DNA from 2 places in the Polaromonas sp. P4_F6 genome. Region 2 is predicted to be linked to the other one. Evidence: predicted binding sites of a transcription regulator. Region 2 holds the regulator's gene; the other holds the start of a gene.
What was found. Region 2 encodes NrdR, which represses ribonucleotide reductase genes. Its sites were predicted from a motif close to CACNANATNTNGTG; they were not measured.
Positions count from the first base shown of each region.

Region 1: a site for NrdR is predicted at 3,988-4,001, ahead of AC1DUN_RS01605 (ribonucleoside-diphosphate reductase subunit alpha). Genes of this name have one in related genera too.

Region 1 is NZ_JBFUJQ010000001.1:328,405-339,971, reverse strand. It holds gene AC1DUN_RS01610 (ribonucleotide-diphosphate reductase subunit beta) at 1-775, opposite strand, end outside; gene AC1DUN_RS01605 (ribonucleoside-diphosphate reductase subunit alpha) at 909-3,818, opposite strand; gene ampD (1,6-anhydro-N-acetylmuramyl-L-alanine amidase AmpD) at 4,262-4,861, opposite strand; gene AC1DUN_RS01595 (sigma-54-dependent transcriptional regulator) at 4,848-6,305, opposite strand; gene AC1DUN_RS01590 (sensor histidine kinase) at 6,310-8,028, opposite strand; gene AC1DUN_RS01585 (PP0621 family protein) at 8,029-8,271, opposite strand; gene AC1DUN_RS01580 (cytochrome C assembly family protein) at 8,268-9,068, opposite strand; gene ffh (signal recognition particle protein) at 9,182-10,540, shown strand; gene mdoH (glucans biosynthesis glucosyltransferase MdoH) at 10,602-11,567, opposite strand, start outside.
Region 2 is NZ_JBFUJQ010000010.1:10,691-22,257, reverse strand. It holds gene AC1DUN_RS20015 (riboflavin synthase) at 1-278, opposite strand, end outside; gene ribD (bifunctional diaminohydroxyphosphoribosylaminopyrimidine deaminase/5-amino-6-(5-phosphoribosylamino)uracil reductase RibD) at 364-1,482, opposite strand; gene AC1DUN_RS20005 (GspH/FimT family pseudopilin) at 1,562-2,185, shown strand; gene pilV (type IV pilus modification protein PilV) at 2,196-2,726, shown strand; gene AC1DUN_RS19995 (PilW family protein) at 2,723-3,898, shown strand; gene AC1DUN_RS19990 (pilus assembly PilX family protein) at 4,036-4,545, shown strand; gene AC1DUN_RS19985 (pilus assembly protein) at 4,570-9,177, shown strand; gene AC1DUN_RS19980 (type IV pilin protein) at 9,258-9,683, shown strand; gene nrdR (transcriptional regulator NrdR) at 9,690-10,139, opposite strand; gene glyA (serine hydroxymethyltransferase) at 10,243-11,487, opposite strand.

The DNA of each region.
Region 1 (11,567 bases), on a different contig from region 2:
CGTAGAAGAAGAGGCCCTCCATCAGGCAGGCGAAGACGATCAGCGACTTGAGCAGGGTCTGGTCGGCTTCGGGCGTGCCGGTCTTGAAGTGCGGGTTGGAGATGACTTCAATAAAAGGGATCAGGAACTGGTCCTTGTCCTTGATGGACTGGACTTCGTTGTAGGCGTTGAAGATCTCGCTTTCGTCCAGGCCCAGCGACTCGGTGATGTACTGGTAGGCATGGGTGTGGATGGCTTCCTCGAAAGCCTGGCGCAGCAGGAACTGGCGGCACTCGGGCGCCGTGATGTGGCGGTAGGTGCCCAGCACGATGTTGTTGGCGGCCAGCGAGTCGGCGGTCACGAAGAAGCCCAGGTTGCGCTTGACCAGGCGGCGTTCGTCCTCGGTCAGGCCGTTCGGGTCTTTCCAGAGCGCGATGTCGCGCGTCATGTTCACTTCCTGCGGCATCCAGTGGTTGGCGCAGGTGGCGAGGTATTTTTCCCAGGCCCATTTGTATTTGAAGGGCACCAGCTGGTTGACGTCGGTCTGGCCGTTGATGATGCGCTTGTCGGAGGCTTTGACGCGCTGCGCCTTGGCGGGCTCGGCGGAGACAGGAGCCGAAGGGGCCGCAGCTTGGGCAGGTGCGAAGGCACCGTCGTTGAGCATGCGCACTTGCGCCTGGGGTTGCTCGGCGGCGTTAAAAGAAAGAGGCGGAAGTTCCATCGAGCGGCCTTCGGGCGAGCCGCTGTTCTGAGGTGTTTGCAACGATGGTTTGACTTCTTCGTCCCAGGTCAACATAGAGGTTTCCAATACTGTGGGATTATGAAAGCAGCGATACAAAATGAAAAGTGTTCATTCACATCGCTACAAAATTGTGTTGCTCATATACATCGAATCGTGCGGTCGGGTGGCCGCGCGATCCGGTGTTTTTTTATTGGCAGGCCTCGCATCCCGGGTCATCGATCGCGCAGAACTTGATGTCGGTGGCGGGCGTTGCATTCATCTGCGCCTGCGCCGCGGCGGCCGCCGCTTCGAGCGCGCTCATGCCGCTGCTCGCGGGCGCGGAGCCGGATGACACCGAGTTCATCTTGCCCGCGGTCACGGTCGATTTTTCGGCGTGCGTCGCGCTCTGGGTGCGCAGGTAGTAAGTGGTCTTGAGGCCGCGCAACCAGGCCAGCTTGTAGGTGTCGTCCAGCTTCTTGCCCGAAGCGCCCGCCATATAGATATTGAGCGACTGCGCCTGGTCTATCCATTTCTGGCGGCGCGCCGCCGCTTCGACGATCCAGGAGGTCTCGATTTCAAACGCCGTGGCGTACAGCGCCTTGACGTCCTGGGGCACGCGGTCGATGGGGCGCAGGGAGCCGTCAAAGTGCTTGAGGTCCACCACCATCACGTCGTCCCACAGGTTCAGGCGCTTGAGGTCGCGCACCAAGTAGTGGTTGATGACCGTGAATTCGCCGGACAGGTTGGACTTGACCGAGAGGTTGCCGAAGCAGGGCTCGATGCAGGCATCCACGCCGATGATGTTGGAGATGGTGGCGGTCGGGGCGATGGCGACGCAGTTGGAGTTGCGCATGCCGTCCTTGGCGATCTTCTTGCGCAGGGCTTCCCAGTCCAGCGTGGCGGAACGGTCGATCTCGACATAGCCGCCGCGCTGCTCGGCCAGCATGTCCAGCGTGTCCAGCGGCAGCACGCCCTTGTCCCAGAGCGAGCCCTTGTAGCTGGCGTACTTGCCGCGCTCTTTGGCCAGTTCGGTGGAGGCCCAGTAGGCGTGGTAGCAGACGGCTTCCATGGACTTGTCGGCGAACTCGACGGCTTCCTGGGAGGCGTAAGGCACGCGCAGCTCATACAGGCAGTCCTGGAAGCCCATGATGCCCAGGCCCACGGGGCGGTGGCGCATGTTGGAGTCGCGGGCCTTCTTGACGGCGTAGTAATTGATGTCGATCACGTTGTCCAGCATGCGCATGGCCGTGGTGATGGTCTTTTTGAGCTTCTCGTGGTCGACCGCGCCGTCCTTCAGGTGCTGGACCAGGTTGACGGAGCCGAGGTTGCAGACGGCGGTTTCGGTGTCGCTGGTGTTGAGCGTGATCTCGGTGCACAGGTTGGAGGAGTGCACGACGCCGGCGTGCTGCTGCGGCGAGCGCACGTTGCAGGCGTCCTTGAAGGTGATCCAGGGATGGCCGGTCTCAAACAGCATGGACAGCATCTTGCGCCACATGTCGGTGGCCTGCACCTTGCGGGACGGCTTGATCTCGCCGCGCTCGGCCTTGGCTTCATAGGCCGTGTAGATCTTCTCGAAATCCTTGCCGAACTTGTCGTGCAGGTCGGGCGTGTCGGACGGCGAGAACAGGGTCCAGCTGCCTTTTTCCATCACGCGGCGCATGAACAGGTCGGGAATCCAGTTGGCGGTGTTCATGTCGTGCGTGCGGCGGCGGTCGTCGCCGGTGTTCTTGCGCAGTTCCAGGAACTCTTCGATGTCCAGGTGCCAGGTTTCCAGGTAGGCGCAGACGGCGCCCTTGCGCTTGCCGCCCTGGTTGACGGCGACCGCCGTGTCGTTGACGACTTTCAGGAAAGGCACCACGCCTTGCGATTCGCCGTTGGTGCCCTTGATATGGGCGCCCAGGGCGCGCACGGGCGTCCAGTCGTTGCCCAGGCCGCCGGCGAATTTGGAGAGCAGGGCGTTTTCCTTGATGGCGTCGTAGATGCCGCCCAGGTCGTCGGCGACCGTGGTCAGGTAGCAGGACGACAGCTGCGAGCGCAGGGTGCCGGCGTTGAACAGGGTGGGCGTGCTCGACATGAAGTCGAAGGACGACAGGATTTCGTAGAACTCGATGGCGCGCTCTTCGCGGTCGATTTCGTTGAGCGACAGGCCCATGGCCACGCGCATGAAGAAAGCCTGGGGCAGCTCGATGCGCTGCTTGCGCACGTGCAGGAAATAGCGGTCAAACAGGGTCTGCAGGCCGAGGTAGTCGAACTTCAGGTCGCGTTCGGGCTTGAGCGCGGCGCCCAGTCGGGCCAGGTCGAACTGCTGCAGCTTTTCGTCGAGCAGCTCGTTCTGCACGCCCTTGGCGATGAACTGCGGGAAATATTCGGCATAGCGGATCGCCATGTCCGCCTGGGTGACTTCCTCGCCCAGCACTTCGCGGCGGATGGTGTGCATCAGCAGGCGCGCCGTGGCGTAGGTGTAGTCGGGGTCTTTTTCAATCAGGGTGCGCGCCGCCAGGATGGAGGCCTTGTAGACCTCGTCGATGGGAACGCCATCGTAGAGGTTGCGCATGGTTTCCGCGACGATGGGGTCGGGCTTGACGTCGGCGCCCAGGTTGGCGCAGGAAGCTTCGATCAAGGCCTGCAGGTTGCGGATGTCCAGGGCAACGCGGTTGCCGCGGTCGGTCACGTGGATCAGGGGGGCTGCGGGTGCTTGGGTCTGGGGCTGGCGCGCGCGCTCTTGCGTGCGTTTTTCGCGGTACAGCACGTAGGCACGGGCGATCTCGTGGTGGCCGCCGCGCATCAGGCCGAGCTCGACCTGGTCCTGCACGTCTTCTATATGAAAGGTGCCGCCGCCCGGACGCGAGCGCATCAGCGCGCGGATCACCGCCTGGGTCAGGCCGTCGACCGTTTCGCGCACGCTGGCCGAGGCCGCGCCCTGCGTTCCGTGAACGGCCAGGAAGGCCTTCATCATGGCCACGGCGATCTTGTTGGGCTCAAACGGCACCACGCCGCCGTTGCGGCGGATGATCTGGTAGTGGGCAAGCGGATTGGACTGGGTGTTGGGTTCGCTGGCTGCCGGGTTGCCGGCGGCAAGGCCGGGTGTTGCGGGCACTGCGTGTTGTGCTGTTTGCATGACTTCCTCTTTGCTTTGTTTTATGACTGGCTGATGTGCTGTTGCGGGCAATCCGTTTGGCGGGAGCGGTTCAAAAACATGAACCAATTTCTCACCGCCGGGGCCCGAATTACATCAATCTTGAATTAGGGCTTAGGCACTATACCTAGGGTATTGGGGGAATACAAGCCACTACAGGTAGTGTACCGCCGACTTTATGGACCGTTACGTTTTGTGGCTTTTTCATTCCACTTCGGACCCCTCGCCTAAGGCCTTTGTATTCGTGCCGCTCATCTCGCGCAAAGCCTGATTTCATCAGGCCTGCGGGCGCTGCGCATCGCTGCGGCGCGCCTTGTCGCGGGCTTTGGCCCGCCAACACAAGCCCATGTTAGCGCGGTAAAAATAACGAAAAATTTTCCGCGGCAAAGCGCACCACACTGGTGTGGTCTTGTGCCGCGCGCCGTTCAAAGAGTTTCGGGAAAGTACCTAGCCGGCAAGGCCAGCGAGTCCTGCAGCAGGGGCCAGTCGAAACCCGCACCGGGGTCCTGCTTGCGGCCCGGCGCGATGTGTTCATGCCCCGCGATGTGGGCGATGGGGTAGGCCTCGAGCAGCGCAGCGCACAGCCCGGCCAGTGTCTCGTACTGCGGCGCTTCGAAAACGCCGCCCTCCAGGCCTTCGAGTTCAATGCCGATAGAGTCGTCGTTGCAGTTGCCGCGTCCACGGTACTTCGATTCCCCGGCATGCCAGGCGCGGTCGCCGCAGCCGACGAACTGCCACAGGGCACCGGATCGGGCGATGAAGAAATGCGACGACACCTGCAGGCCGCGTATGCCCTGGAAGTAAGCGTGGGCTTCCCAGTCGAGCTGGTTGGTGAAGAGCCGCTGCACATTGCCGTTGCCGAATTCACCGGGCGGCAGGCTGATGGAGTGAATCACGATGAGGTCGATCTGCGCGCCCTCGGGCCGCGGGCCGAAATTGGGCGATGCCAGCGCGCGTGCATAGCGGTACCAGCCGTCCCGCCACAAGGGTTGCGGAGCGTCGTCCCGGTTTTCAGGCGGGGTCATCGGCGGCGTCGAGTCCATCGGCGGGGTCTTCGCTGCCCGGCGTCACGATATTGAGGCGGGCAATGCGGTAGCGGATCTGGCGCAGGCTCAGGCCCAGCCTGGCGGCGGCCGCGGTGCGGTTGAAACCGTTTTCCAGCAACACCTTCGTGAGGATGCTGCGCTCCTGCCTGTCCAGGTAATCCTGCAGGTTTTCTGGGATGGCGACTTGCTCTTCGGCCGGCGCGTCGAAATGCAGCTCGCTGCCGTCGCCGAGCGCCACCGCCCGGTGCAGGGTGTTTTCAAGCTCGCGGACGTTGCCGTTGAAGGGCAGGGCGCGCAACTGGGCCAGCACGGACTCGGTCAGCTCGGGTACGGGGAAGCCCGACTCGTGGCAGATCCTGGCGAGCAGGGCTTTGCACAGGTCGGGCAGGTCTTCGCGGCGCTCGCGCAGGGCCGGCACGTGGATCTCGATCACATTGAGCCGGTAATACAGATCCTGGCGGAAAGTCCCCGCCTGGACTTCGGCCACCAGGTCCTTGTGGGTGGCGCTGACGATGCGCACGTCCACCGGGTCCTCCTGCGCCGAGCCCAGCGGGCGCACGGTGCGCTCCTGGATCGCCCGCAACAGCTTGGACTGCATGGCCAGCGGCAGGTCGCCGATTTCGTCGAGGAACAGGGTCCCGCCTTTGGCCGCCTGGAAGTAGCCCTGCCGGTCCTGCGCCGAGCCGGTGTAAGCACCCTTGCGCGCGCCGAAGAACTCCGCTTCCAGGAGGTTTTCCGGGATGGCGCTGCAGTTGACGGCCACAAACGGGCCCGCCGCGCGGTGGCTGCAGCCGTGCACGGCGCGTGCGACCAGTTCCTTGCCGGTGCCCGACTCGCCCTGGATCAGCACGGGCGCCATGCTGCCGGCCACCTTGACGATGCGCGACTTGACGGCGCGCATGACGGCCGATTCGCCGACCAGTTTCTGCAGGATCAGCGGGGTTTCGGCGGCCATCGGCAGGGGCAGCGACAAAGGCGCGATGCCCGAATCGGGCATGCCGCGCTGGGTTTTTTCGGCGGCCGGCGCCGGATGTTTGGCACCCTGCACGGCCGACGCCACCACGCTGCGGAACTGTTTGAGGTCGACCGGCTTGGTGAGGTAGTCGAAGGCGCCGGCCTTCAGGGCCTCGACCGCGTTTTCGGCCGAGCCGTGCGCGGTGATGACCACGCAGCGCTCGCTGCGTTGCTGGCTCACCATGTCGCGCAGCAGCTCCAGGCCCAGGCCGTCCGGCAGGCGCATGTCGGTGATGACCGCATCAAACCGGTTTTCGCTGAGCTGCTGGCGGGCCTGCAGCAAATCGCCGGCGGCTTCCACCCGGTAACCTTCCCTGAGCAGGGTCAGCTCGTAAAGGGTGCGCAGGTCCGGCTCGTCGTCGATGACGAGGATGCGGGCTTGCTGGGGAACGGGGGCTTGCATGCTCATGGTGTCAGCTGGGCATTGTGGCAAAAGAAGGCGAGGGCGTGTTCGGGGATTGTGCGGAGGGCCTGAACATGACGAAGAACTCGTTGCCCTCGGTGCCCTCGTGACGCACGCGCTGGTAGCCGATCATGGCGCCGTAGCGTTCACACAGCTCGCGGCAGATATACAGGCCCAGCCCGCTGGAGCGGCTTTCCGACGAGAAAAAAGGCTCGAACAGGTGGGTCTGCACGGTCTGCTCCATCGGCTGGCCGTCGCTCCAGACGGACAGGCGCGCCTGCCCCGGCGCCACGTTCTGGGTCGCGACTTCGATCGCGCCGGCGGAATCGCTGGCGTAGCGCAAGGCGTTGTCCAGCAGGTTGATCATCAGGCGCCGCAAATGCTCGGGCTCAAAAGCCACGACGGCGTTGTCCGAGGCCGTCGTGACGCGCGTGCGCGCGGCGGCCGCGGTCTGCCCCGCCCAGTCGGAGGTGATTTTCTGGACGGTGTCGTCGAGCGGCAGCGTGGTGGTTTGCGGTGAAGGCAGCTGCGCCTGGGCGCGCGAGATATTCAGCACCTCGTCGACGATGCGCGCCAGCCGCTGCGCGTTTTGCCTGACCATGGCGGTGAGCTGGCGCTGCCCCGGGTCCTGCAGGTCCTCTTCGAGCAGCGCATTGGCTTGCGAAATGGCGGCCAGCGGGTTGCGGATCTCATGGGCCACCGCGGCCGACATGCGGCCCATGGCCGCCATTTTTTCGGTCCGCACCCGCGCTTCCATTTCGCGCAGGTCTTCCAGGAACATCACGCACAGGCTCTCATGCGTGCCGTTCGGCGATGCGGCCAGCCGCGTGCGCACATGCAGCCGCCGGGTGTTGCCGCCCGCATTGTCAAGGCTCACGTCCTCTTCCTGCGGTGATTGCGCCGCGAAGGTGCGGTGCGTCAGCTCGGCAAGAGGTTGCCAGGCGGCTTCCGTGGCCAGGATGAAGGGGGCGCTGCGCACCGCGTCCCCGGCCGCCAGCAGGCGGCGCGAAGCCGGGTTGGCCGAGCGCACGATGCCGTTGACGTCGACCACCAGCACGCCGTCGGCCAGGGCTTCAATGACCAGTTCATTCACCTGGGTTTGCATGCGCGCGGCCGACTGGCTGCGTTTGGCCAGCTGTTCTTCCCTGGCCAGCCGCAGGGCCAGGTGGTTGGCGAGCAGTGCGACGAGGAAGAAGCCGGAGCTGCTCAAGCCCGCCTGCAGGAAACGCGCGTTGGAGTCGCCCAGCCCCTGTAGCGAGTTCCACCAGGCGTCGGCCAGCAGCAGCAGCGTCACGCTCGAGGCGGTTCCGAAGGCCAGCAGGATGGGGCCGAGGATGGAGGACAGCAGCACGGGCAGCGCGAACAGCGGGGTGTAATTGATGCCGCCTGACTGCAGGAAGTTCAGCGCCGAGAAGGCGACGACGTCCACGCCTATGGTCAGCACCCATTGCGCGTCAAAGGTGCTGCCGGGCGGCCGCGGCCGCGACCAGAGCCGCACGGCCAGGGTCGCGCACAGGTAGGCGATACAGGTCGCGATGGACCAGTGGTTGGTGATGTTGCCCAGCGCGTAGATAAAAGCCTGCAGGATGACCAGCACGGCGGCGATGGCGACGCGCGCCGTCATGAAAACATGCCAGAGGCGGCCGAATGAGCCGGGCCCGGACGTGATTTCCCAGCTGCCTGAGCCCTTGTCGCCGCCGGTTTCAAACCAATGGGAGGGCGTGCTCATCTAGCCTCCGGCCTGGCGCCGGTGCGCATCACTGCAGTAAATGCCTTTGCTGCCGATCAGCGCTTCAGTTTTCGGTAAATGCACGCCGCAGACCTCGCAGGCGACGATTTCAGTGATGGCGGGCCCTGGTTTTTGCGGGGCCGGCTGGCGGGCCGACGCGGCCTCGTCTCGTTCCGTTTCACGGTTGTGCCGCCAGATCCAGAACACCACCAGCACCAGGGCCATGACCAGCAGGTACTTCATGTCCGCCTCAGGATGACTTCAAGCACAAAGCGCGAACCGGCATAGCCCAGCAGCAGCAGGCCGGAGCCCAGGTACAGCACGTGCACCGCCTTGCGGCCGCGCCAGCCCAGGCGCGCCCGGCCGATCAGCAGGCCGGCAAAGGTCAGCCAGGCCAGCACCGAGAACACGGTCTTGTGGTTCCACTTCCAGGCCAGGCCCGGCCCGTAAAGCGTTTCGGCGAACAGCCAGCCCACGAACAGCGTGGCCGACAGCAGCACAAAGCCGGCTTCGACGAAGCGAAAGGTCAGGCGCTCCAGCGTCATCAGCGGCACGCCGGCGTCGGTTTGGGCGGCCAGCCGGATGGAGCGCTCCGAGCGCGTCATGAGCCAGCCGTGCACGACCGCCGCGGCAAACAGCCCGTAGGACGCAATGCCCAGGGCCCAGTGCAGCGGCAGCCAGGGCGATGCGATGGCATGGTAGGTGGTGCCGGGGAAAACGGCTGCCAGGATGACCGCCACACTGCCCAGGCCCGCCAGCGCCCAGTGCGCATGAAGCTGTGGAAACAGGCGGCTTTCAATCGCGTACACCGTGAGCACCAGCCAGACGGTCATGGACAGCGCGGGCGCAAAGCCGAAACGGGGCGGCTCGCCCAGCAGGCCGTCGGCCAGCGCCAGCGCGTGCAGCAGCCAGGCGGCAAGCAGCAGGCCGCGTACGGCGGCGGCGCCCAGGCGCGGCGCGGCCAGCGCCAGGACGGCATAGGCGACAGCGGCGCCTGCCGCCGCCGCAAGACCCCACCAGTCGCTCAAAGCTAAAATCATGGCTAGAGTTTAGCCTTTACTGCTTTCCCGGCGGCTTTCCCCGCCGGCCTCTTGGCAGCTTTTGGCAGCCTTTCCTTTCCCACCTAACCGCCCCACGCCCGTGGCGCCTTCCCATGGCCTCTGCCCTCACCGACAAGTTATCCCGCCTCGTCAAGGAAATGCGAGGCCAGGCCCGCATCACCGAATCCAATGTGCAGGACATGCTGCGCGAAGTGCGCATGGCGCTGCTGGAGGCCGACGTGGCCCTGCCGGTGGTGCGCGACTTCATCGCCCGGGTCAAGGAGAAGGCGCTGGGCCAGGAGGTGATGGGTTCGCTCTCGCCGGGCCAGGCGCTGGTCGGCATCGTCAACAAGGAGCTCGCCGCCACCATGGGCGAGGGCGTGAGCGACATCAACCTGGCGGCGCAGCCGCCGGCGGTCATCCTGATGGCCGGCCTGCAGGGCGCGGGTAAAACCACCACCACCGCCAAGCTGGCCAAGCACCTGATCGAAAAGCGCAAGAAAAAAGTCCTGACGGTCTCGGGCGACGTCTACCGGCCAGCGGCCATCGAGCAGCTCAAGACGGTCACCAAACAGGCCGGCGCCGAATGGTTTCCCAGCACACCCGAGCAGAAGCCGGCCGACATCGCCCGCGCCGCCATCGACTACGCCCGCAAGCACTTTTTTGACGTGCTGCTGGTCGATACGGCCGGCCGGCTGGCCATTGACGAAGCCCTGATGGCCGAGATCAAGGAACTGCACGCCATCCTGAACCCGGTCGAAACCCTGTTCGTCGTCGATGCCATGCAGGGCCAGGATGCGGTCAACACCGCCAAGGCCTTCAAGGAGGCGCTGCCGCTGACCGGCATCATCCTGACCAAGACCGACGGCGATTCGCGCGGCGGCGCGGCGCTCAGCGTGCGGCAGATCACCGGCGCGCCGATCAAGTTTTCAGGCACCAGCGAGAAGATCGACGGCCTGGAGGTGTTCGACGCCGAGCGCCATGCGGGGCGCATCCTGGGCATGGGCGACATCGTGGCGCTGGTCGAGCAGGTCGCCGCCGGCGTGGACGTGGCGGCGGCGCAAAAGCTGGCCGCCAAGATCAAGTCGGGCGACGGCTTTGACCTCAACGACTTCCTGGGCCAGTTGCAGCAGATGAAGAACATGGGCGGCCTGTCCAGCCTGCTGGACAAGCTGCCGGCGCAAATGACCGCCAAGGCCGGCCAGGTCGACATGGACAAGGCCGAGAGGGACATCAAGCGCAAGGAAGGCATCATCCAGAGCATGACGCCGCTGGAGCGCCGCAAGCCCGAGCTCATCAAGGCCACGCGCAAGCGCCGTATCGCGGCCGGCTCCGGCGTGCACGTTCAGGAAGTCAACCGGCTGCTCAACGAGTTCGAGCAGATGCAGGGCATGATGAAGAAGATGAAGGGCAGCGGCATGATGAAGATGATGAAGCGCATGGGTGGCATGAAAGGCATGCCCAAGTTCTGACGGCGCTCCAGCCCCACAAAAAAAGCCGCTTCAAGCGGCTTTTCTTTTGGGTTTTGAAGCGTCAGGCCGCCTTCAGCCGCGGCTGGGCCAGCCGGCTCGCATGCAGCCAGGCGCGGCGCAGCACCGCGGGGGAGCGGGTCTCTTCCGGGATCAGCAGGTAGTTTTGCGCGCGCAGGGCCGTGCCCACGCCGACCTTGCTGGTGAGCACCGTCATCGGGATGGACAGCAGCAGGGGCAGGCCCACCGGGATCAGCCAGACCAGCGCGCGTGCGTCGATCACGGCGATGCCGACGGCCAGCAGCGCGATCACGCCCGACATGGGTGCCAGCTGCGCCAGCGCATGGCGCCAGGGCACGGCGGCCGCTTCGCGCGGGGGCGACTTCCATTCGAGCTTCAAGCCCGTCAGCGCCACCACCACGAACAGCGAGTGCGCCAGCATGCGGATGGGGGCCTGCAGCAGCGCGATCAGGGTTTCCAGCAGCGCGCTGCGCAGCAGGCTGGCGGTGCCGCCGTAGGACTGCTGCTGGCGGTTGATCAGCACGGCGGCGATGCCCAGGATGCGCGGCAGGAACAGCATGCACAGCGTCCAGGCCCACAGCGACATCAGCTCGCCCGGCAGCAGCGTCCAGTCGGCGATCATGGGCGAGCCCGACAGCCACAGTGCGGTGCCCAGGGTCAGGAAGCACAGCCACAGTGGCGCCGACAGGTAGGCCATGGCGCCGGTGCCGAACATGGAGCGGTGCACCGGGTGTATGCCGGGCTCGGCGATCAGGCGCGAGTTCTGCAGGTTGCCCTGGCACCAGCGGCGGTCGCGCTGCAGTTCGGCCAGCAGGTCGGGCGGCTGCTGTTCATAGCTGCCGACCAGGTCGCCCACCAGCCAGACGTGATAGCCGGCGCGGCGCATCAGCGCTGCCTCGACAAAATCGTGCGACATGATGCTGCCAGCCATGCCGCCCGTGCCTGGGATGTGGGCCAGCGCGCAGTGTTTCATGAAGGGTTCGATGCGGATGATGGCGTTGTGGCCCCA
Region 2 (11,567 bases):
CGCAGGGCTTTTTCGAGGTTGACGGTGCCGGTTTCGGCCAGGCCCGTGGTTTTGGCCAGCGATTCGGCGGAAATGTCGATGGTGAAGCGGTTCAGGGGCAAGTCCAGCGTGGTGGCTGTCATGCAGGCGCCGTTGAGCGCGATGCTGTCGCCCAGGCCCACGTCGTCAAGGTAACCCGCAGGCGCCTCGATGGTGAGCCGCTTGCCGTGGTCTGAAGAGCTGCCCAGGCTTTGGATGGCGACGATGCGCCCCAAGCCGGTAATGATTCCGGTAAACATGCGCTATTTTCGCAGGGATTCAGGCCCGGGCGCCGGGAAAGGCCACTATTGCCCTGTAAAAGCGGCCCAGCCGCATGAAATCGGGCTAGAACCGGTCCCGGCCAACGCCGCGGGCCAGCACGCGCAGGTCGGGGCCGACCCTCTCGGCGGACTGGAATTGCAGGGCCACGGCATCGCCGAGCTGTTCCAGGGGGCCGAACGAGGCCATGCCCATACCCGGGCCCAGCAGCCTGGGCGCTAGGTAGACCAGGAACTCGTCGATCAGCCCCTCGCGGACCAGGGAGCCGTTGAGCTTGCTGCCGGCCTCTACATGCAGTTCGTTGATTTCGCGGCGCGCCAGGTCTTTCATCATGGCGGCCAGGTCCACTTTTCCGCGGGCGCCGGGCAGGCAGGTCACCGTGGCACCTTGGGCCGCCAGGGCGGCCTCCCGCGAAGCATCCTGAACCGCGGTGTAAATCCACACCGGCCCGCCGGCCTCGAAAATCTTGGCGTCCACCGGTGTCTGCAACAGGCTGTCGACGATCACGCGAAAGGGCTGCCTGGGCGTATCGACCAGCCGGACGTCCAGCCGGGGGTTGTCCTGCAGCACCGTGCCTATGCCGGTCAGCACGGCGCCGGCCCGGGCGCGCCAGGCATGGCCGTCGGCCCGGGCTTCGGGCGAGGTGATCCATTGGCTCTGGCCGTTGGCCAGGGCGGTAGCGCCGTCCAGCGAGGCGGCGATTTTCATGCGCACCCAGGGGGCCCCCCGAACCATGCGGCTGAAGAAGCCGATATTCAGTTCCCGGGCCTCAGCGGCGCCGTCACCCACTTCCACTTCGACGCCGGCCGCGCGCAGGCGCTCAAAGCCCTGGCCGGAAACCAGCGGATTGGGGTCCGCCATGGCGGCGACAACCTTGCGGATGCCCGCGGCAATCAGGGCGTCGCAGCAGGGGCCGGTGCGCCCATGGTGGGAGCAGGGCTCCAGTGTGACGTAGGCTGTGGCGCCTTTCACGGAACGCCCCTGGGCAGCGGCGTCCTGCAGGGCCATGATCTCGGCATGGGCTCCACCCGCGCGCTGCGTGTGGCCCTGGCCGACTACGCCGTTGTCATCAGCGATGACGCAGCCGACACTCGGGTTGGGCGGTGTGACGGCTCTGGCGCCATGGGCCAGGCTGAGCGCCAGGGCCTGTCCGCTGGAGGGGAGGGAGGGGGTCGGAGTTGTCATGATGCCGCTTGGCGATCCAGTGCGACCGCTCATCAGTACTGTAACCGCTGCGTTGCCTTGCGTGAGTAAGATGCCCGGCATGAATGCTCAACCCTTTGCCGCGATTGCCTTTGCGCCTTGCCCTGCATACCCGCACTGGCAAATGGGCCGGCGCGCTGGTGAGCGGGGATTCACAATCATTGAGTTAATGGTGGCTGTGGCAATAGTCGGCATTCTTGCCGCGGTTGCGGCTCCTTCCTTTATTGGCCTTATGCAGCGCAACCGGTTGGCGGCCGCCTCATCCGCATTGCAGGTGTCGCTGAGCCTGGCGAGGTCGGAGGCCGTCAAGCGCGGATCCGATGCGCGGGTCACGGTCGCGGCCAACGGTGCTGCGGGTGTATGGACCAATGGATGGACCGTGTTTGTCGACAAGACGACCACTGCCAATGGCGGTGTCGGTCCAACCGCCGACAGCGCTACCGTGACGCGGCTGGAGATCACGAATGCTCCGGCCGCGCCGGTCAGCGCGGGTCAAACCGGGACGGTAAATTATTTTTCCTATAACGGGCAAGGCCGCATGATCGATGTTTCGGGGGCGGCTGTTGTCAATAGGGCGTTCTGGTTTTTCGATGGGACCAGCCAGAAATACTGCCTGGTGGTCAACAATACGGGCAGGGTCCGGACCACGCGTGTTGAAGCAGCCAGCAGTTGCCCCACTAGTTGACGGTGCAAACATGACACGTACTGAAAACCTATCCAAACATGCTCGGCGGCCTGCCCGTATGCCCTTGGGGCGTCTGGCTGGATTCAGCCTTATCGAGGTCATGGTGACGATGGTGATCCTCTCGTTTGGATTGCTGGGCATTGCCGGTCTTCTGGTCAGCGGGGTGTCGAATGCCTCGTCTTCGGAGGCCATGACCAAAGCGAGCGAGCTGGCCGCGGACATGGCCGACCGCATGCGCGCCAATTCCGCCGTGGCCCTTTCCGCCACCAGTGAATACATCACCACTTATGCGGACACCCCGCCCGCCAGCCCTGCCAGCATTGCGCAGAGCGATAAAAAGGTGTGGCTGGAGGCGCTGGCTGCCCAGCTTCCGCAGGGCGACGGCAAGATCACAAGTTTCTCCAGCGGCGGAACTCGCAAGATGGTCATCGAGGTGCGCTGGAGTAACTGCCTGGGCACCATCAGCGATGCGGATCGAACCGCCTGTACCGACAATTCGGCGACGGCTTTTAAAACAGTCACCTTTGAGCTGCGACTATGAAAATAATCAGGCATGTGGTCGGGCAAGGCGCCCAGCGCGGGCTCTCGCTGGTCGAGTTGTTGATCGCGCTTGGACTGTCGCTGGTCGTGTTGGTGGGGCTGTCGTCCGTCTACGTGGCCGTCAAGCAGTCATTCCGGTTTCAGGAAACGACAGGCAGGCTGCAGGAGGATGGTGCATTCGCCCTGGACTTCATTGCCAAAGACCTGAGAATGGCCGGATACGCGGGATGCCCCGGCATCAACAAAATCACGGTGGGAGGGGTGACCACCTACTACCCCGGCAGCATGATGACCACGGGCAGCCCGAGCGGAATTAATGGGCCCAATCCCCTGGCGCAGATTGAAACGGGCAATGCGGAGGTGATTCTGCAGCCCTTTACCTCGCTCAACTTCATTCGCGGATTCGACAACGTGCCTGCCGGCATGTTCGCGTCGGGTGCGGCGCCGTCGTCGAGCGGCACAAACAGTCTGTTTTTTTCGGGGGGGAGCCCCAATGCCGTATCGCTGAGCGCCCTGATGGCCAGCGCCACCGCGAGTCCTACTCTGGGATCGGACCCTTACGGCTGGCGCAACACCACGACCAATAGCGGCATCTACGATTTCATCATTTCAAACTGCGCTTCTTCCAGTGTTTTTAAGGGGAAGGTAAGCGTCTCGGGTGGGGTAACCAGCGTTGCCCACGGCACCGGGCTGGGAAATGCCGCGGATACTTTCACCTCCAGCACGGCATTTGGCACCGACGCGACCGTGATGCCGGTTGAATGGAGTTTTTACTATGTTGCGCCCGGTACTGGCACCACGACTCCCAGCCTGTACCGGGTGTTTTACAACGGCAATGCCAGGCAGGCCGCCGAGGAACTGGTTTCCAACGTCGAAAGCATGCGGCTTCATTACGGCGAAAACACGTCGGTGGACGCTTCCGGTGCGCCCACGCTTGTCGCCGATGTATGGCGTACCAGTGCCGCCACCGTGACTGATTGGTCCAAAGTTGTGGCCGTTCGCATTGGGTTGATGATGATCAGTTCTGAAGAGAACGTGAATCCCGGGGTCACGCCGGTAACTCCCACGCTTCTCGGGCAGACCTACACCTTGCCCACAGGGGCTTCGACCCAGCGGCTCCGCAAGGAGTTTTCTACCACGGTGGTCCTGCGCAACAGGGTGGCAGCGCGATGAAGCCGCATGCCAGATCGACTATGTCTGAAAAATTTTGTGCCATCGATTGCCATGAAAAGTCCGCCGGCGCACCCAGGGCGGGCAGGAGAAGGTTGCGGGCTTCATCGGTAAAGCCCACGCGCGGTCGGCAACGTGGCATGACCTTGCTGGTGGGCATGATTTTGCTGGTGATGCTGATGGTGATCAGCGTCGTCGGTTTTCGAAACACCACGCTGTCCGAGCGCATGACGGGCAATGTGCTGGATCGCAATACATCGTTTCAGTCTGCCGAAAATTCAGGCAAGGAAGCATTGCAAGTCATCGAGTCGGGCAGCTTCAACCCGGCCATCGTGGGTCACTACAGCCCGGCGCTTGCAAGCGGCGGTACCACAAATTTTTGGACGCAAGGCGATGGGGTTACCGTGGCTGCGCCTGCCACGGGTTGCCCCACTACCAGCCCGTTCAGCTGGACCAGCTGCGCTGTCGCCGTCACTACAAAGTACGCCAACAACGCCAACAATGCCCAGTACGTGATTGAGTTGCTCACGCAGGTTTCAAGCGGCGGGAGCACGACGTCTACCTACCGAGTGACGTCAAGAAGTACCGGCGGGTCGGGTAATGCGGACGTGGTATTGCAAGTTCTCTACACCAAAACGACCACCCCATAGTCAGCGCATTTAGGAGATTCAGTCATGATCAAGCGACTTGGTTTTTTCACGCATGCGAATGCGACTCCCGGAGTGCTCCGGCGTGGGAACTTTGCGGGTGCGTTGGGGGCGGCAGCAAGTCGCCAAGGCATTTCAGGCTGCGTGTCGATGCTGCGGTCAGGGCTGTTGGGCCTGCTCGTGCTGGCGGGCGCCGCGCCGTTGACGACGGCCGTCGCCCAGACCACCGTGGATATCGCGAAGGTTCCGCTGCTGGCGCTGAAAAGTGCGCCAGGCCTGGTGATGCTGACCATGAGCCGGGATCAACGGCTTTACTATTCGGCGTACAACGACGCCAGCGACTTGGACGGTGATGGTGTTTTGGACGTCGGCTACAAGGAGTCGATTACCTATTACGGTTACTTTATTTCCGACCGATGCTACAAGTACGACACGTCGGTCACCCCTAACCGTTTTGTGCCCGTATCGATTGCCAACGCGAGCACCGGCTGTTCTTCCAGCACGGGACGCTGGCACGGAAACTGGATGAACTGGATGGCGACATCCCGCATGGATGCCCTTCGGAAGGTGCTTTACGGGGGCAAACGCGTCACCGATACAGCTACAACAACGGTACTTGAAGCGGCCCATATCCCGCCTGATGCGCACATCTGGGGCAAGGAATACCGGCCCGCGGCAGTCACCGGAACGGACACCTACGACATTACCAAGTACACCCCCTTGTCTGCTCCCACCAGCGGCAAAATGCATCTTTTCATGATGAAGAGCGAGGGCACCTCTGGCTCGACCTCCATAGGTGTGAATCCGCCGTCAATGCGCGTGGTTCAAAACGTCGATGGATATATTGATCGCGCCTGGCTGTGGGCTTCCAGCGAACGTCCTGTTGGAGGTGCGGCCGGGACATCGTCGTATACACGACCTTCCGGCAGGGTGTCCAATCCGACACCCAGTGCGATTGGGTATGGCCTGCCCGGATTTTCTTCGGGAACAAGCTACTCCAGTCAGAGCTTCCCGTACTTATACAACTACACCATTCGCGTGGAGGCCTGTGTCAGCCTGAGCGGTGGGGTGGGTCGTGAGGACGGATGTACCGGATACCCCGCCTCTGCCCCGACTTCCTGGAAACCTACAGGCGTACTGCACGATTATTCGGTCAACGATCAGCTGAAATTCGGTCTTCTCACGGGATCCTATACCAACAACTACTCGGGGGGGGTGGTGCGCAAGGATATCGGTAGTTTCAAGAATGAATTCAGTGCGACGAATGGCGTCTTCAACAACACCGGCATCACCAAGACCATCAACAGCCTCACCAATTTCGGCTTTGATATCAGCGACCAGACCTACTATTGCAGCGGCAACACTTTCTTGTGGGACCGCCTGCGCAATCAGGGCGAATGCAATATGTGGGGCGCTCCCGTTGCGGAGATGATGTACGAGGGTTTGCGCTATTTCACCGACAAGCAGCCGCTTGCCGCGTTCTCTTCGGGGGTCGGTGCCGCCAGCAGTGCCGATACCCTGATGGGCTTGCCCTTGGTGACCACCTGGAGCAACCCTTTCAGGCCCGTCGCCTCGGGCGGCAGTCCGATTTGCTCGCGGCCGGTTCAAATGGTGATTGCCGATCCCGTCACCAGCTTTGACTCCGACCAGTTGCCCGGCGCGGCGTACACGCCTGTCACCGGCCTCGGGACCGCCATCCCCGCTACTGACCTGACCGGCTTGAATGTTTCGACGCAGGCGGACGCTATCTGGGCGTCGGAATTTGGTAGTGCGACGAAGAACTTTTTTATCGGCCAATCCACGGCTTCAAACGCGGACGGCAATCCATCGGCCAAAGCAGCGACATCGTTCAAGTTTTTGCGAGGCCATGCACCGGACGAGACCAACACGCAGGGCAGCTATTACGCGGCGAGCGTTGCCCGGTTTGGTCAAGCCACGGGTGTTCCGGTTCGCCCGGATGCGGCGACCGCTCCGACGACCGTCAAGGTGGATAACCTCTCGATCGCGCTTGGTACCGTCGTGCCAAAAATCGAACTGACTTATCTGAGTAACAAGGTCTCTCTTGTTCCGGTTTCCAAGTCCGTCGCGGGATGCTCGCCGGCGCCAACGGCCACTTTCAAGCCGACTGGGTCGATCATGGGGTTCTTTGTGGACCGCATTGCCAATACCGCGGCTGCCAACACGGACGCCAGCATCAATGGCGGGCGGCCTTTCATACGCGCCATGGTGAGCTTTTCCGACATGGACGTCGGCGGTGACAACGAGGCGGACGCCAATGCGTATTACACGCTGTCGATTAACAGCTCGGGCAAACTCGTGGTGCAAATGGACAGCTATTACCAAGCTACCTGCGCGGAGCAGCATCTGGGCTATGTCATTTCAGGCACCACCGCGGATGGCGCCTATCTTGAGGTGACCGGCTTCGGTACTTCGACGGCGACCTCGTTCTCCCTGGACACGATGACAACGCACAATCCGGCGCCGAAATCGGCCACGCGTACCTTCACGCTTTCCTCGGTTGCGAGTGGGGCGACCTATGTACCGCACGATCCCCTGTGGTATGCCGCCAAATACGGCGGTAGTGGTGTGTTGGACGACAACGGTGATCCGACCAACTATTTCAAGGTGACCAGCCCGGCGGACCTGCCCGCCCAAATGGGCAAGGCTTTCCGGTCGGCCGCTGCACTGGCTGCCGTGGCCAGTACCAGCGTGGTGGGGGTGGGACAGCGGAGTCTCGGTTCCGCAGCCATCTACCAGGCCAACTATGACTCCTTGACCTGGTCGTCGCGCATTTACGCCTTCCCGGTGGCCGCCGATGGCACTTTGGCCAATACGCCGGTTTGGGAGGTCTCCACGAAGATTCCCGCTCCTGCTACACGCAATAAGCTGTTTCTGGGACGAGGCGGCACCACGACGCCTTTTGCGTTGACGCCGACCGGCTTCACCTCATTGACTACTGCGGAGCAGGCTGACTTTGGCAGCGCCGCTGTTTACTCCTACCTCTTGGGGGACAAAACTGGGGAAGAACGCAAGGGTGGGACATTCCGCAACAGGGGCACCACCGCGGGCTCGGGGTATGGCTCCGTGCTGGGCGACATCGTGAATTCCGATCCGCAAATCATTTCCAAAAAGGACTTTGATTACGCGGCCAGCGACGCCACGTACACCACTTTCCTGACCAGCATCAACTTTGAAACGCTCGCTGTGGGCAGTAACGACGGGTTCTTCCACATTTTTGATGCGGAACCGGATGCAACGGGCGGGGGCGAGTTGCTGGGCTTCATGCCGCAAGCCGCCCGGACCAAAATCAAGGACCTGTCCGATCCCGCCTATCAGCACCGTAATTTTGTGGACGGCCCGATCGCCATCAGCCATGCAAAAATTGCGGTTCCAGGCGATGTTGTCGTCAATTGGCGCACCGTTGTCGTTGGGACGGGTGGCGATGGGGCGCAAACCGTCTTTGCCGTCAACGCGACGTCCAAGACTTTTACGGCCAACAGCATTCTTTGGGAAATCAACCAGTCTTCCTCAGGTGTTGGAACAACGCTCGGCAATGTCATGGGCCGGCCGGCCATCGGAAAGCTGAATGACGGAACCTGGGTTGCGATTTTTGGAAACGGCTACAACAGCACCGCCGGTACGGCCAACCTGTATGTGGTTCGCCTGGATACCGGCGCCATTGTCCGCGTCATTCCCACCAATGCATCCTTTACCGGCAATGGCTTGGGTTCCATAGAAATCGTGCGCAAGACGACCGGCACCCGGGACACGATCGACTACGTCTATGGCGCCGATTACAAGGGCAATATCTGGCGGTTCGACCCCAACGTCGCAACGGCCGCCGCCCTGATTTATTCGACCCCGACAGGCCGCCCGATCACGGCTGAGATCAAGGTGGGACCCGCGCCTACGACTATTCTTCCGACGGGCGGGAAGATGATCTATTTTGGAACCGGCAGCTACTTGACCGCCACCGACCCGGCGAATACGACCGTCCAGGCTTTGTACGGAATCTTCGACAGCGTGAACACCACCTCCAATGCGATACCGTTCGTCGCGGAGGCAGACCTGTCGTCGATGACGATTACCGCCACTGCGGGCGCGGACACGCGGACCACCTCCGCTGCCGACTCGCCCGCCTGGTACACCGTGGCGGGTAAAAAAGGATGGGTGGTCCCATTGACCGGCACCAACGTTGTTGCGGGCGAACGCGTGATCGCGCCGCCGGTCCGTTACACGGTGGGGGGTCTTATCGATGCCTTCTTGTTCACCTCCATCGTGCCCAGTACCGATGAATGCCAGGCGGGCCTGGATGCCTGGATCACCGGGGTTGATGCGATGACCGGCGGCTACAAGAAGGTGTTCAGTACCCTGCTGCCGAATTCAGTGCGGATACGCGGCGGTTCACCGCGCGGGGTGTTCGTGCTGCAGGACGGCGGCGCACCGACGCTGTACATCAGCCAGACCATTTTTAATGGTCAAATAGCAAGCACGTCGTTTACCACCGGAACCGGCGGCACGCAAACCGTGAATATCAACGGGGTTGAAGGTACGACGCGCGTCATCTCCATCGGCCTGACTAACCCGACGGTCCCAGCCTCGGCAAGCCGGCAAGTGTGGCGCCAGTTGAAATGATCAAGGAAAGGGCGGGCGGCAGCTTCATAGGTGTAGGCCGGCCCGCTTCCGTCTTCAACTTTTAGCGAGAAGGAATGAAATTGAAATCCATTAAAAAAAATCGTGGCTTCTCCTTGATCGAATTGATGGCCGTTGTGGTCGTCATCGGCCTGTTGTCGGTCATCGCGATTCCTTCGTACCAGAAATACGTTCAGCGCAGCCAACGCGCCGGCGCAAAATCGACTTTGCTCGAAGCTGCGCAATTCATGGAGCGTTATCGCTCCAGCAATTTCAAGTACGTTGACGCCAGCGGCAACGCGCCCGCGCTGCCTGGGGGGCTGCAAGTCTCCCCCAACCAGGGCACCAAGCGCTACGACATCGCGCTTTCGGCCGTGAATGCGACGTCTTTCACCTTGACGGCCACGCCTAGCGGCTGGGCGGACAGCCTTTGCGGCAACCTGACGCTGACCAACCTTGGCGTCAAGGGGCAGAGCGTGGGCGATACCGCGACTTGCTGGAATCGTTGAGTACGCCTAGCGCCTGACCTCGTCGACCAGGGTCTTGAACTCGTCGATGTCCTCAAAGCTGCGGTAGACGCTGGCAAAACGCACATAGGCCACCTTGTCGAGCTTTTTGAGCTCGCGCATCACCAGCTCGCCGAGCCGGTTGGAGGCGACCTCGCGCACCCCCAGGCTCAGCAGCTTTTCTTCTATGCGTTCAATGGCCGAGTCGATCTGCTCGGTGCTGACAGGGCGCTTGCGCAGCGCCAGGTTCATGGAGCCCAGGATCTTGCTGCGCTTGTACTCGATGCGCCGGCCGTCCTTCTTGACGATGGACGGGAAGGTGACGTCGGGCCGCTCGTAGGTGGTGAAGCGCTTTTCGCAGGCGCCGCACTGGCGGCGGCGGCGTATGAAGTCGGCGTCCTCGGCCACCCGGGTTTCGACAACCTGGGTTTCGAGGTGGCCGCAGAAAGGGCATTTCATGGGTGTTGGCCTGAATTTAAAGACATCAATCGGTCCTTAGCTAGCCCCTGGAGATCGGCGCGGGATGCTATCAAAATCATAGTTCCCGCGCCGTCCGCCGCGATCAGCGATAAACCGGAAAACGGCTCGTCAGGGCATGAACCTTGGCGCGTACCGTTTCCAGGGTGGCCGCGTCGCGCGGGTTGTCGAGTACGTCGGCGACCAGGTTGGCGGTGGCGCGGGCTTCCTCGTCCTTGAAGCCGCGGGTGGTCATGGCCGGGGTACCGATGCGCACACCGCTGGTGACCATGGGTTTTTCCGGGTCGTTCGGGATGGCGTTCTTGTTGATCGTCATGTGGGCGCTGCCCAGCACGGCTTCGGCTTCCTTGCCGGTGATGCCCTTGGCGCGCAGGTCGACCAGCATCACGTGGCTTTCGGTACGGCCGCTGACGATGCGCAGGCCGCGCTGCGTCAGGGTATCTGCGACGATTTGCGCGTTCTTCACGACCTGCTGCTGGTAGGCCTTGAACTCGGGCGTCATGGCTTCCTTGAAGGCCACGGCCTTGGCCGCGATCACATGCATCAGCGGGCCGCCCTGCAGGCCGGGGAAGATGGCGCTGTTGATGGCTTTTTCGTGCTCGGCCTTCATCAGGATGATGCCGCCGCGCGGGCCGCGCAGGCTTTTGTGCGTGGTCGAGGTGACGATGTCGGCATGCGGCACCGGGTTCGGGTAGACGCCCGCGGCCACCAGGCCGGCGTAATGGGCGATGTCGACCATGAAGATCGCGCCGACGGCCTTGGCCACCTTGGCGAAGCGCTCGAAGTCGATGCGCAGGCTGTAGGCCGAGGCGCCCGCGATGATCAGCTTGGGCTTGGTTTCGTGGGCCTTGCGCTCCATCGCGTCGTAGTCGATTTCTTCCTTGTCGTTCAGGCCGTAGGAGACGACGTTGAACCATTTGCCGCTCATGTTCAGGGCCATGCCGTGCGTCAGGTGGCCGCCTTCGGCCAGGCTCATGCCCATGATGGTGTCGCCGGGTTTCAGGAAGGCCAGGAACACGGCCTCGTTGGCCGAAGCGCCGCAATGCGCCTGCACGTTGGCGGCTTCGGCGCCGAAGATCGCCTTGATGCGGTCTATGGCCAGTTGCTCGGCCACGTCCACGTGCTCGCAGCCGCCGTAGTAGCGGCGGCCCGGATAGCCTTCGGCGTATTTGTTGGTGAGCTGCGAGCCTTGCGCGGCCATGACGGCGGGCGAGGCGTAGTTTTCGCTGGCGATCAGCTCGATGTGCTGCTCTTGCCGGGCGTTTTCAGCCTGGATGGCGGCGAAGATTTCGGGGTCGGTCTGTTCGACCAGGATGTTGCGGTGGTACATGATGGCAGTCCTTAAAGACGTGGTCCCTGCTATTCATGAGCCACTCACAAAACCCTCCTGGCGTTGTTGCGCCGCCTTGC